Thermogutta terrifontis: one gene and its partner. Each later gene encodes a partner of the first gene's protein in a complex. Links are inferred from orthologs where the notes say so. Each region holds a gene or a part of one and is shown on either strand. Other genes may lie near its edges.

The links.
Region 2: the proteins of dnaG (region 1) and dnaB are in contact, whole or in part, in a crystal structure (PDB 2R6A), measured with the Geobacillus stearothermophilus proteins. The link is inferred for Thermogutta terrifontis from one-to-one orthologs. Residues at the interface, in WP_049624496.1 of Geobacillus stearothermophilus: Lys456, Leu457, Leu458, Pro459, Ala460, Asn463, Ala464, Leu467, Leu535, Leu536, Ile537, Ala538, Gln544, Glu545, Asp548, Tyr549, His552; in WP_033016901.1 of Geobacillus stearothermophilus: Ser13, Glu15, Ala16, Gln18, Glu91, Leu92, Asp94, Ala95, Val96, Pro97, Thr98, Ala99, Ala100, Asn101, Tyr104, Tyr105, Ile108.

Annotation. Positions count from the first base shown.
Region 1 is NZ_CP018477.1:1,448,729-1,454,732, forward strand. The notes cover bases 1,899-4,888. They hold dnaG (DNA primase), read left to right. Parts: upstream 1,899-2,436; coding sequence 2,437-4,341; downstream 4,342-4,888. Other genes in these bases: THTE_RS05515 (DUF1559 domain-containing protein), read right to left, coding at 1,899-1,947; THTE_RS05525 (sigma-70 family RNA polymerase sigma factor), read left to right, coding at 4,444-4,888. Also shown: THTE_RS05505 (hydroxypyruvate isomerase family protein), read left to right, coding at 1-409; THTE_RS05510 (hypothetical protein), read right to left, coding at 518-970; more of THTE_RS05515, read right to left, coding at 1,042-1,898; more of THTE_RS05525, read left to right, coding at 4,889-6,004. UniProt on the Escherichia coli protein: RNA polymerase that catalyzes the synthesis of short RNA molecules used as primers for DNA polymerase during DNA replication.
Region 2 is NZ_CP018477.1:3,845,607-3,851,493, reverse strand. What follows is about bases 1,127-3,999. They hold dnaB (replicative DNA helicase), read left to right. Parts: upstream 1,127-1,784; coding sequence 1,785-3,215; downstream 3,216-3,999. Other genes in these bases: THTE_RS14305 (tetratricopeptide repeat protein), read left to right, coding at 3,469-3,999; THTE_RS14315 (SAM-dependent methyltransferase), read left to right, coding at 1,127-1,479. In the rest of the region: THTE_RS14320 (hydrolase), read left to right, coding at 1-318; more of THTE_RS14315, read left to right, coding at 568-1,126; more of THTE_RS14305, read left to right, coding at 4,000-5,887. UniProt on the Escherichia coli protein: The main replicative DNA helicase, it participates in initiation and elongation during chromosome replication. Travels ahead of the DNA replisome, separating dsDNA into templates for DNA synthesis.

The DNA of each region.
Region 1 (6,004 bases):
CCTTGCCGAAAAGCACAAAGTTGTTCTGGTGATGGAACTGCTCAACAGCAAGGTCAATCACAAGGATTACATGTGCGATCACACGGCGTGGGGCGTGGAGCTGTGCAAGCGGATCGGCTCCGAAAATTTCAAACTGCTCTACGACATCTACCACATGCAGATCATGGAGGGGGATCTCATCCGCACGATCCAGGAAAACATTCAGTACATTGCCCACTTCCACACGGGAGGAAACCCGGGTCGGCATGAGATTGATGAGACGCAGGAGATTTACTATCCGGCCGTGATGAAGGCAATTGTGGCGACAGGATACAAGGGCTTTGTTGGCCAGGAGTTTGTGCCCCGCAATCCCGAACCGGCAGCGGCACTTGCGTCCCTCGAACGCTGCGTAAGGATTTGTGATGTGTGAGAAGAAACTATAGAAAAACCTACCAAAAGAATCGGGCACTCACGATAAATGAGTGCCCTGCTTATTTTGTTACTACGCCGTCATTTTGTGCTGCAAACGGTAGCCACATTAAATATCCGGCTGGGGTTTTTGTGGGCCACCCGCCGAGCGGGTTTGATTTGAAGCGTGGATATTGAAATTTTCTTGGTGGTTGTTCTCTTTTGGCAAATCGACATGCGTCACATACTCAGGGGCAAGGGGCGTACCCTCGGGAAGTTCTTCCGCAGGAACGCCGTCCAGCGCGATGATCCGCACAACGTGGGGCCCCCCGACGGTTCCTCGACCGTTCTGGCGCGTGTCATATTTGCCATCCTTTATTTTCGCGAACCCGGCGGGGCCTGTGTTGCCTTTCGATTGGTCGGGTTCAAACAGAATGGAACCGGCAGGCACAGGCTTTCCGTCCAGGGTCACAGTTCCAGAGACGTGGTAAGTTTTCGGTCCACCCCCGCCAGAACCTGATAAAAGAAGCGCGGGAATGGAGAGAATGACCGAAAGCCCAAAAAGCAAACAACCTTTACCCATGTGGCTTCCCCTAGCCAAGATATCTCCTTTTGTGTTACCCAGCTCAAGCTACTGACGCCAAGTCGGCGATGTTAGGGCATGGTAACCGCCTCATCGCCGTTGCGGCTGGCCAAAGCCATGTAGACATTCTGCTCGATATACTGAGTGACGAACCGAACGGAGCCGTCGACGAGCGCGAAATGCACTCCTCCGGGATGGAGACTCCCGAAAGAAGTGTTGTTCCAGGTTGTGGTATTTCTGGAGTTAATGGGATACTGGACGTTCTTCGTAAAAAGTAATAACGTCCCCCGGTTATCGGTGAAATATCCACGAGTGTACGCCCGGTAATACGGCATGTCGGGCCACGCAATCTCGCCCACGAAAAGCGTGTTTGAGGAACCGTCCCGCACCGACGCTATGTCTACTCCAGACGGATAGAAGAAGGCACCCTGAGAGCAGTACCCGCCAAATGTTTCAGTGAGCCCATTGCATTTGTAGGCTGCGGGGGGATTCAGATAGTTATTAGTGCCATTGGGCCCCAAAACACCAAAGTAGTGCGCTGTGTACACACGTGTGGAACTTCCCGGAGGATAAACCTCTGATGCGTACCCCGACCGTCGATCTGTCTCCTCGGTACTGCTGGGACAAAAGTAGATGGGGATCGCTGTGGCTGCCACGCGAATCTTGTCGGCGTCGAGGTAGTTGCCCTGTTTGAAATTGAACTGGTCGAACAGAGGCTTTTGTTCAATAAATGGAAGGAGGACTACTAGCCAGGAAGCCTGATTACTGCTGAAACCGGGAGGGGGGAACCTGTTATGCGTCTGATGGTAGTTTAACAGACCAAGGGCAATTTGCTTCAGATTATTTGTGCACTGGGAACGTCGTGCGGCTTCCCGGGCTGCCTGCACGGCTGGCAGGAGGAGCGCTATCAGGATACCTATGATAGCGATGACCACCAGGAGTTCAACGAGCGTAAACGCTTTGCGATGAGACGCCATTGTCGTTTCTCCTTCCTCTTAGCGTTTGGAAAAGGCCTACCTTACCCCATGCGAAAACCACTTTACCGCTCCCAGGGCCAAATGTCAACCAATTTGTGCACTCTGAATTAACCCTTAACCCCAGTTTTGGCTTGGAGGGGGAGACGCCCGACGCTCGACTTTTTCAGGGCAATTCGTGGATTGCCCCTACGGCTGATCCGACTGGCTATAGGTGGGCACACGGCCACCGGCCGGGCGCCAGCCATCACCCCAAATTTTGCCCTTGCCTCACGAGCTAGGACTCCGCTAAACTTGTCCGCTCGACGAAGTCTCCGGCGGCTTATGGCAATCTGGGAAGATTTGGTAGGACCCAGTGGTTTGCACCATCATCCGACGGCACCTTCGCCTGTCACGAGAATGTTTGGGGCGTACAATAGAGTCTGAACGCGGCAGGAGGCCATCTCCGAACGTCCAGGTCCGATGAGCACCTGGAAAAAGGGATCACGGCGAATGGAAGGTCTCGCCATACTTCTCCCACCAGGCACGGAGGTCACCGCTTGGCACACGTGGGAGCGAATCTCCACCATGCCGCTCAGTCCCTATTCGGACGTCAAAGAACAAATTCGCCAGGCGATTGATATCGTCGATCTAGTGGAGCGCTATATCCCTCTCCGCCGTCAGGGGCGGGGATTTGTGGGGCTCTGCCCGTGGCATGACGACCACCATCCCAGCCTGCAGGTCAATCCGGAACGCCAGTGCTTTCGCTGCTTCGTCTGTGACATCGGCGGAGACATTTTTAGCTTCGTCATGCGGATAGAAAACGTCGAGTTCCCCGAAGCCCTGGCCATGCTGGCCGAGATGGCGGGAATTCCCCTTCCACGAACCGGAGGCAAACCGAGTGCAACAGACCGCAAGCAGGAGCTGTTCCGTGTCATGGCCTGGGCGGAGCAGCAGTACCATGCCTGCCTGCTTGAATCTTCCGAAGCAGCGACCGCACGCCAGTACCTTCGGGAAAGGGGCATCTCGGAAGAGAGCATCCGAAAATTCCGACTCGGATTTTCCCCACTTCAGCCGGATTGGATTCTCCGTCGGGCACGGCGGGACCAAATCGACCCCAAACTGCTGGTGACGGTCGGCATCCTTACGTCGGCACAAACTCGCGATTGGATCGATCGCTTCCGCGGTCGGGTCCTCTTTTCTATCCGCGATGTCCAGGGCAGAGCGGTGGGTTTCGGGGGGCGGGTGCTCCCCCAGATGGCTGATACGACGCCCGCCAAGTACGTGAACTCGCCAGAGACCCCGCTTTTTGCCAAAAGTCGGCTCCTTTATGGGCTTGATCTTGCGCGGGAAGCCTTCCGTCGCACCCGAACAGCGCTGGTTATGGAGGGCTACACCGACGTCATCATGGCGCATCAGCACGGCTTTTCTAACGCCGTGGCGGTGCTCGGCACGGCGCTGGCCGACTCTCATTTGCGGCTGCTCCAACGATATGTGGATCGGGTCGTGCTGGTGCTGGATGGCGACGAGGCGGGTCGGCGGCGTGCAGCGCAGGTGCTGGAGTTGTTTGTCGCCCGGCAGATCGACCTTCAGGTCCTCACGCTGCCCGACGATCTTGATCCCTGCGATTATCTGCTTCGGTATGGTGCCGCCGGTTTTCAGGAAGCCCTTGACGAGCGAACCGTTGATGCCCTGGACCATGCGTTTGCCGCTGCCACGTACGGTGTCGATCTGGAGAACGATGTGGCGGGTGTGAGTCGGGCAACCGATCAGTTGCTGAGTGTGATTGCCAAAGCGCCGGCCAGGCTGGGCGAACACTCTGCTCAGCAGCAGGCCCGGGAATGGAAGATCCTCTCGCGACTGGCGTTGCTCACGCGTATCGATGAGGGGGTTCTCCGCCGGCGATTGGAAGAACTGCGGCGTGGGCAAACGCGACCGCGTGTTGTTCCCGCGGTTCCCTCGCGTCCGACCCTGGATGGTTGGCATCGCACTTTTCTGGAGTTTCTGGTGGCGGTTCCCGAGGGAATCCGACGATTACGGGAACATTTTTCAGTGAATGATTTGACCTCCCCATTCGCCCGGCAGATCTATCAGGCCGCCCTGGATCTGTTGGAAATGGGGCAGCCGGTTGATTTCGAACATTTGATGTTGGCGCTCGACGACGCTGCGCTGCATAATGTCCTGGTGGATGTGGAGCAGACGGCTCGGGAAAAGAAGGTTTCCGAGCAGAATCCGGATGAATTGCTAGATGGGCTTCTGCGAAGCCATACCGCACGCATTGCTCAGTTGCAGGCTTCCCAGTTGGCCCATGCTTTGCGTAAAGGAGGACTGGCACCGGAAGAAGAGCTCGACTTGTTGAAACGGATCATGGATCAGCAGAAAAACCGCCAGAAGTGGTCCGAGCCCACGGAAGGGTGAGGTTTCTGGCGTCGGGAAATCGGCGATTCCCGCGCATCATTTAATCGCGGTTTCCCGTTATCTGGCTGGCTTTCGGCACGGAAGCACGAAAGGAGGCGACCCGTGAAACAGGCCGACAAGGAGTTGCAACGGCTTCTTGCTCAAGGACGAGCCCAGGGTTATCTGACGTACGACCAGGTCATCAGTTATCTTCCCGATCAGGAAACACGGCCGCAACGGTTGGATCGGCTCATCACGGCCCTGGAAGAAGCGGGGATTGAGCTGGTCAACCGGCCGCCGGTGGGATCCAACGGGGAGGCCGCAAGCAAGGACGTCGCTTCTCCCGCCGAAGATCCCCTCCTCAAAGACCCACTCCTCCGCGATTTGCTGCCTGGTCAAAAAGCCAAATGGAATAGCGATCCCATCCGGCTGTATCTCAGCCAGATGGCCAACATTCCCTTGCTGACGCGGCAGCAGGAGATCGCCCTCGCTAAGAAAATTGAGGTCACCCGCAAGCGATTCCGGCGCACGGTGATGGGGTGCCATCTGGTACTCAAACAGGCAGTTCAAACGCTGGAGGCGGTCCAGCGCGGGGAACTGGCGTTCGATCGCACCCTCAAGATGTCGCTCACCGATCAATTGACGAAGAGCCAGATTCTGGGCCGGATGCCGCACAACCTGCGGACTCTGCGCGGCTTGATGGCTGCCAATGAGCGGGACTTCAAGCGACTGATCAACCGGCGAACTCCTCCGGAAATCAAGGCCAAGGCACGGCGTCGCTTTTTGGCTCGTCGCGCAAGGATGCTGATCCTCGTGGAAGAACTGGGATTGCGGACGCGGCGCGTTCAGGCCATGATGCAGCAGATGCGGGATGTTCTCAAGCGGATGGAAGAGATTCGCGCCCGACTCCGTGAGCTGAAAACACAGCCGGGGGAATTGGGAGAACGCGATCGACTGCGGCGGGAACTGTGCGATCTGATGCTAGCGACTCAGGAAAGCCCGCGGAGTTTGCGGAGCCGGTGTGAAAAGATGGAGGCCCATTTCCGGGACTACACCGAGGCGAAACGCGAGCTTTCCAACAGTAATCTTCGGTTGGTTGTTTCTGTGGCCAAGCGATACCGGAACCGGGGGTTGAGCTTCCTGGATCTCATTCAGGAAGGCAACACGGGATTGATGAGGGCGGTGGATAAGTTCGAGTATCGGCGGGGATTCAAATTCTCCACTTATGCCACGTGGTGGATTCGGCAGGCCATCACCCGGGCGCTGGCAGAACACTCGCGGACGATCCGTATCCCTGTTCACATCATTGATCAGATCGGTAAACTGAAAAATGTATCTCGCCGGCTGATGCACGAACTGGGACGTGAGCCGACGCCGGAGGAGATGGCCCGGGCGGCCCAGGTGCCCGTTGACGAGGCCAACCGGCTGCTGGAAATGGGGCGTCAACCCAGCAGTTTGGATCGGCCGGTGGGAGAAGACGAGGACGGCGCGTTCAGCGAGTTGATTGCCGACCGCAACCTCGACAGACCGGAGTATGTCGCCCATCGAGAGTTGCTCAGAGAAAAAATCGAAAGCTTGCTTAAAACGCTCACCTACCGCGAACGGGAGATTATCCGCTTGCGGTACGGATTGCGGGATGGCTATGCATACACGTTGGAGGACGTGGGACGGATCTTCAAGGTCA
Region 2 (5,887 bases), 2.4 Mb from region 1 along the record:
CTCTTCGAAGAAGCAGAACAAGCGGGGCTGAGCCGTCTCCTCGTCTGCGGCATCGAGACGCATGTGTGCGTTCAGCAAACGGTGCTGGACTTTCTTGCGTCAGGCTGGCGGGTGTACGTCGCGGCAGATGCGGTGGGATCGCGGCACCGAATAGATTACGAGATCGCTCTGCGCCGGATGGAGTTGGCGGGCGCCGTCATCACAACTACGGAGGCCGCGCTGTTTGAATGGTGCATTCGCGCGGGGACTGCCGAATTCAAACAGATCAGCCAGCTGGCGCGCGAATTTCCGCCAGGCGAATCTGCCGCAGTATCCTGAGCTTTGCCGCGATACATTTCTGTTAGTGAGATTGCCCCCTTGTCGCTCTTGCGCATTGGTGTTATCTTTTCACAAGAAGTAACACTGGCAGGATCCTGACCCAGAGCAAGCGAGCACCATTGGACAGTTGGCTAAAGTGTTTCTTCCCGAAGTGAGGAAGTGTCGCGTGCAAAAGGTGGAACAGCAGCCGCACCAGTTTGATGCACACGACGCTTCCTGAAATCTCCTGAGAAAGTGCGAGGGTGAGTTATGAAAAGACCGCTGACAATTTTGTTGTGGGTGTGCTGGATCGGTTGGAGCTGGAGCGTTTTCGCCGAGCTTCCCCGAAGTTCCCTTTACCTGGTCGGAGTTGGGCCTGGTGATCCGGATCTCATCACGCTGCGGGCAGTGGAAGCCATCCGCCATGCCGACGTAATCTACTGCACCGACGGATTGGAAAAGAAATTCTCCGATTATTTGACCGGAAAGCAGGTTATCACGGGTTACTGGCGACTTTTTGAGTACTATGGGCAGGACATCAACTCACTTCCCGAGGCGGAGCAACCGCGCGCCCGGGCTCTGGCGGAGAAAAGGAACGCGTTCATCTCGCAGGTGCGGCAGGCCGTCGGCCAGGGAAAAGTGGTGGCCATTCTCGATAGTGGGGACCCTCTCATTTACGGGCCATGGGCCTGGTGTCTGGAAGAGTTTACCGATCTAAACCCGGTGGTTGTACCGGGAGTGAGTTGTTTCAACGCTGGTAATGCCGCGCTTCGCCGAGGCGTCACGAACGCCCCGAAAACCAAATCGGTGATCCTCACCGCTAACGATTGGCCAGGAAAAACAGATACGGTGGAAAGTCTCTCCGTCCATCGAGCCACCATGGTCATTTTCACGATGCGTGCGGAGTTCGACTACTTCATTGAGAAGCTCAAAACCCATTATCCGCCGGACACGCCTGTGGCTATCGTCAAATACGCTGGCTATCAGGAGAAGGAGGACGTGATCGAGGGCACACTCGCCACGATCCGGGACAAAGTGGATCCGAAATCTCTGCCCTTTGAGTATTTAATCTACGTTGGTGATTTTCTCACCTATCGGCAGAAGTCTCCTGCCACCACGTCGGTGTCAAATGCACCGGCAATGCAATCGGTGAGCAGTGGGGCGAGTGTATCAACGCACTGATGGATGCAGTTTTTGAGCATCGGCTTGGAGAAAGCGACGCGTTAGAACAATTGACGTGAGCATGTGGCGCGACGCTGCGTGCTCCCATTGGGCAGGCCGTTTCCCCCCAGCGGTCCTGCCCGTTCTTTTTGGAAATGTGGTCAATGAGACGACAAGCCTCGCGTGTCTCCGGTTGCCTGCTTGTCGATTCGCCCGGGGACGAATAGAGTGACGGAAGGAGATGATCCGGTAAACGACAATTCGAACCGCATAAACCTATTCTTTATTTTCCTTGAAAATAATGGCACACCATAACGGAGGGAACCGTGGCGACTGAGGCTTCACGGCAGGAACGAGGCACACAAGGCCCGCTGGGGGAGCTGGCGGGGCGTGTTCCCCCTCATAGTGTTGAGGCGGAAAGGGCTGTGCTGGGGAGCGTCTTGCTTGACCCGCGGACGCTGGACGATGTGGCCACAGTGCTCGTGCCAGAAGACTTTTATGTGGACGCCCATCGGCGGATTTATGCTCGGCTCCTCGAGATGCACGCGGCGAACCGCACAATCGACCTGATGCTCCTGGTCGAAGAGTTGCGGCGGCACGGGGAATTCGAAACAGTTGGCGGGGCCCCATATCTCGCAGAAATTGCCCAGTCCGTAGCGGTGGCTAGCCATGCTGTCTACTACGCAGAAATAGTGCGCAACCACGCGTTTCTGCGAGCATTGATTCAAGCCGGTACGGACATCGTGCGTGACGCATTCGATTTGAGTCTCGAGCCGCGGGAAATCCTCAATCGTGCCGAAGAGCGGATCCTGGCAGTTCGTGACCGCCGATCCACAGGGGATGTCGTGCCGGTGAGCGACGTGCTCTTTGAGGCGTTTCAAATGATCGACCGGCGCATGCAGGGTGAGGCTACCGGGGTGCCGACGGGCTTCACCGATCTCGACAAACTGACCGGGGGCCTGCACGATTCCGAGCTCATCATTCTGGCTGCCCGGCCAAGTATGGGGAAAACAGCCCTCGCCACGAATATTGCGGAGCATGTGTCGGTGGACGCGGGCTTGACAACGCTTTTCGTCAGCCTGGAAATGTCTCGCTTGGAATTGATTCAGCGAATGCTTTGCTCGCGGGGAAAAATAAACGGGCATAAGTTTCGCAGTGGTTTTCTTTCCGCGGAAGACAGGGAAAAACTTGTCCGAGCCGCCGGTGAACTGAGCCGCGGAAAGTTGCTCATCGATGACTCGCCAAGCCGTACGGTAACCGAAATCGCTGCGGTAGCCAGACGCCTCAAACGACGCGAGGGCTTGCGACTCATTGTCATCGACTATTTGCAATTGATCGAGCCAGATAACCCCAAGGATCCCCGTCAGGAACAGGTGGCAAAAATCACGCGGCGTCTCAAAACTCTCGCCCGGGAACTGAAAATTCCTATTTTGTGCCTCGCCCAGCTCAATCGTCAGACGGAAGTTGTCAAAGACAACCGGCCCCGATTGAGTCATCTTCGCGAGTCGGGCGCCATCGAGCAGGACGCCGACGTGGTGATGTTTGTCCATCGCGAAGAGTATTACCACACCCGAGAGGAAGCCCAAGCTCGGGGATTGTGCGGGTTGGCTGAGGTGATTGTGGCCAAGCAGCGTAATGGTCCGGTCGGGGATGTGAAACTTGTCTGGCGTGAGGAATTCACGCGATTCGAAAATGCAGCCCCTGCTGAGTATAGCGAAGTTGCCTACGGCGACTTTGCGGAGGATGCCCCATTTTAGGGGATTTTGAAGGGTGCGAGACCCACCTGGTAAGCCGCGGCGCTCAGGAACGCAGCGGACGGTTACAAGATGCTTGCGATGTCCCGGCAAGCTATAATGGACGAAGACTGCATTGCCGCCGGGAATACACGTATGGCGCCTGCCATGCCACAGATCGGGTCAAAATAAGCCGGGCGGATTGGGTGCGGTGGTGCAATCGATCGTCATATGCCAGGTAGGTAAAGCTGCGAAGGTTTGATGGGGCCTCCATCGCATGAGAAAGATCAACAAGCGCTTCGTCGTCATTCTCGTTGCAGTGGTCATTCTGCTGGGAACGGGCACGTATTTCCTGCACGGTTACCAACTGCGAAGAAATGCCCGGGTCTTTCTTGAACGGGCACAAGCCGCCTTGAAAGAGGGTCGCCGTGACGTCGCGGCGAAAAACTTCCAGTGGTACACGGAACTCGTGCCACAGGACCTGGATGCTCAGCAGCAATTCGCGGAACTGCTTATTGAGCTTCGCGCATACGGGCCTGCCTATTTTCGGTTGGAAACGGTTTTGCGGCAGGACCCGGAGCGTACCGAAGCCCGCAGGATGCTCGTGGATGTGCTTCTCAACATAGGACGTTTTCGCGATGCGGAGGAACATCTCAACCAATATCTGCTTAAAGTGAATCCCGATGATGCCGAGTTATTAACGAAGCTCGCCCGGTGCCAGCGTGGCCTCGGCCAATCGAGAGAAGCGGTGCGAACTCTTGACAAAGCCATCAGTTTACGACCGGAGCTGGCGGAGGCTTATGCCCAACTCGCGGGAATCTATCGTTATGATCCCGAGCTCAAGGATCCGCAGAAGGCCGACGAGTGGATCAGCAAGATGCTGGCCGCGGTAAAGAATGAGGAAGCGCTGCGAACAGCGGCCGTTTACTACTACCAGTCCGATCGATACGATCAGGCTCTGCAATATACCAAGGAAATTTTGGCCAAGAAGAGCGATGATGTGGATTTTCTTATTCTTGGCGCGGACTGCGCTCGGCGGCTCGAGCAGCTCGATCTTGCTCGCGCTTGGGCGGAGAAAGCCATCGCGTTGGATCCCCAGCGAGCGGACGGTTACACGTTGCTCGCCGCAATTCAGGCAGCGCAGGGACAGCCGAATGAGGGCCTGGCCACTCTTCAGAATGCATTGACCAAAGTGAGCGACAAGGCAGCGGTCTTGGCCAACCTGGCCGAGATGAGTCTCAATCAGGGAGATGAAAAAAACGCCGAAAAAGCCATCGAAGAGCTGAGTCAAACTCGGTACCCGCTCTCGCGGCTGGAATGGTTGAGAGCCCGATTGCTTCTGGCCCGCGGTCAATGGTTTGAGGCCGCGCGCAAATTGGAAGTCATCCGGCCGGACCTGACCAATGTGCCCGACCTGCTTAAACAAGTGGATTTTTACCTGGGGCTGTGTTATGCCCAGATGGGCAACATGGACCAGAGTCTGGCGTCGTACTCAAAAGCTGCCACCCAAGACCCCCTTTGGCCACAGGCCCGGCTGGGGCGGGCGGCGGCGTTTCTCGAATTGGGGCGCGTGGACGACGCGATTGAAGATTATCGCGCTCTGGTGACGATGGGGAAAGCGACGTCGGCTGTTGTACTTGACCTTTGCCGGCTGCTTATCCTGAAGAATTTGGGCCAACCCCGGACTCAGCGAAACTGGCAAGAGGTCACCCAACTTCTAAGCGTGCTGGAAAAAGATCCGCAAGTTCGGGCCCAGGCTGCTGTGCTGCGAGCGGAAATCGCTGTTGCCGACAATCAACCCCAGGAAGCCGAAAAAATTCTTCAACAGGCTCAAAAAGATAATCCGGACCGCGTGGAAGTTGGGCTAGCCAGAGTGGCACTGGACCAGCATCGAGGGCAGTTCACAGAAGCCGAAAAACTGCTTCAGGAGCTAACCGCAAAGTTCGGAGAATCGGCCGACATTCTGGTCACCCGGGCTCGGCTTGCTGCCCGCGCCGGCGAAGAACAAGCCAAAAAAGTATTTCGCGACATCGCCAGGGCTGCCGAGAAGCTCCCCGACCAAGATCGCCAGCGAGTCTTGAGCGTTCTGGTGGGCTATTCAATCCAGTTCTCTGATTTTGATGCCGCCCGACAGTGGTGCGATGAACTGAGCCGTCTGGCGCCGAACAATCTGAAAGTGCGGTTGCTCCTTTTCGACTTGGCCATTCGGGCCCAGGATGTGGCCAGTTTGAAGCCCGTTCTCGACGAGATCGCGCGGATCGAAGGACGCGGGCCTATCTGGCATTACGGTGAAGCCGTTCGGCTGTTTCTCGAGTCCAAAGGTGAAAACCGCGATCAACTCCGACAGGCCCTGGACCATCTGGCAAGGGCGAGCGTGCTCCGGCCGAACTGGATGCGGGTACCCGCCCTTCAGGGACAAATCTACGATCTGCTCGGAGATACCACCGCTGCCATCAATGCCTACAGCCGAGCCATCAGCTTGGGGGATCGCAGCATTGTGACGGCGCGGCGACTTGTGCAGTTACTTTATGGGGAGCAGCGTTTCCTGGAGGCCGATAAGATCATCCGCACCCTGGAAGAGCAGCAGGCACCCTTCTCGTCGGATCTGGAACGCCTGGCCTCCACGGTCTCTCTGCGATTGGAAGATTACGAGCGGGCGCTCGAGCTGGCAAGACGGGCAGCGTCAACCTCCCAGG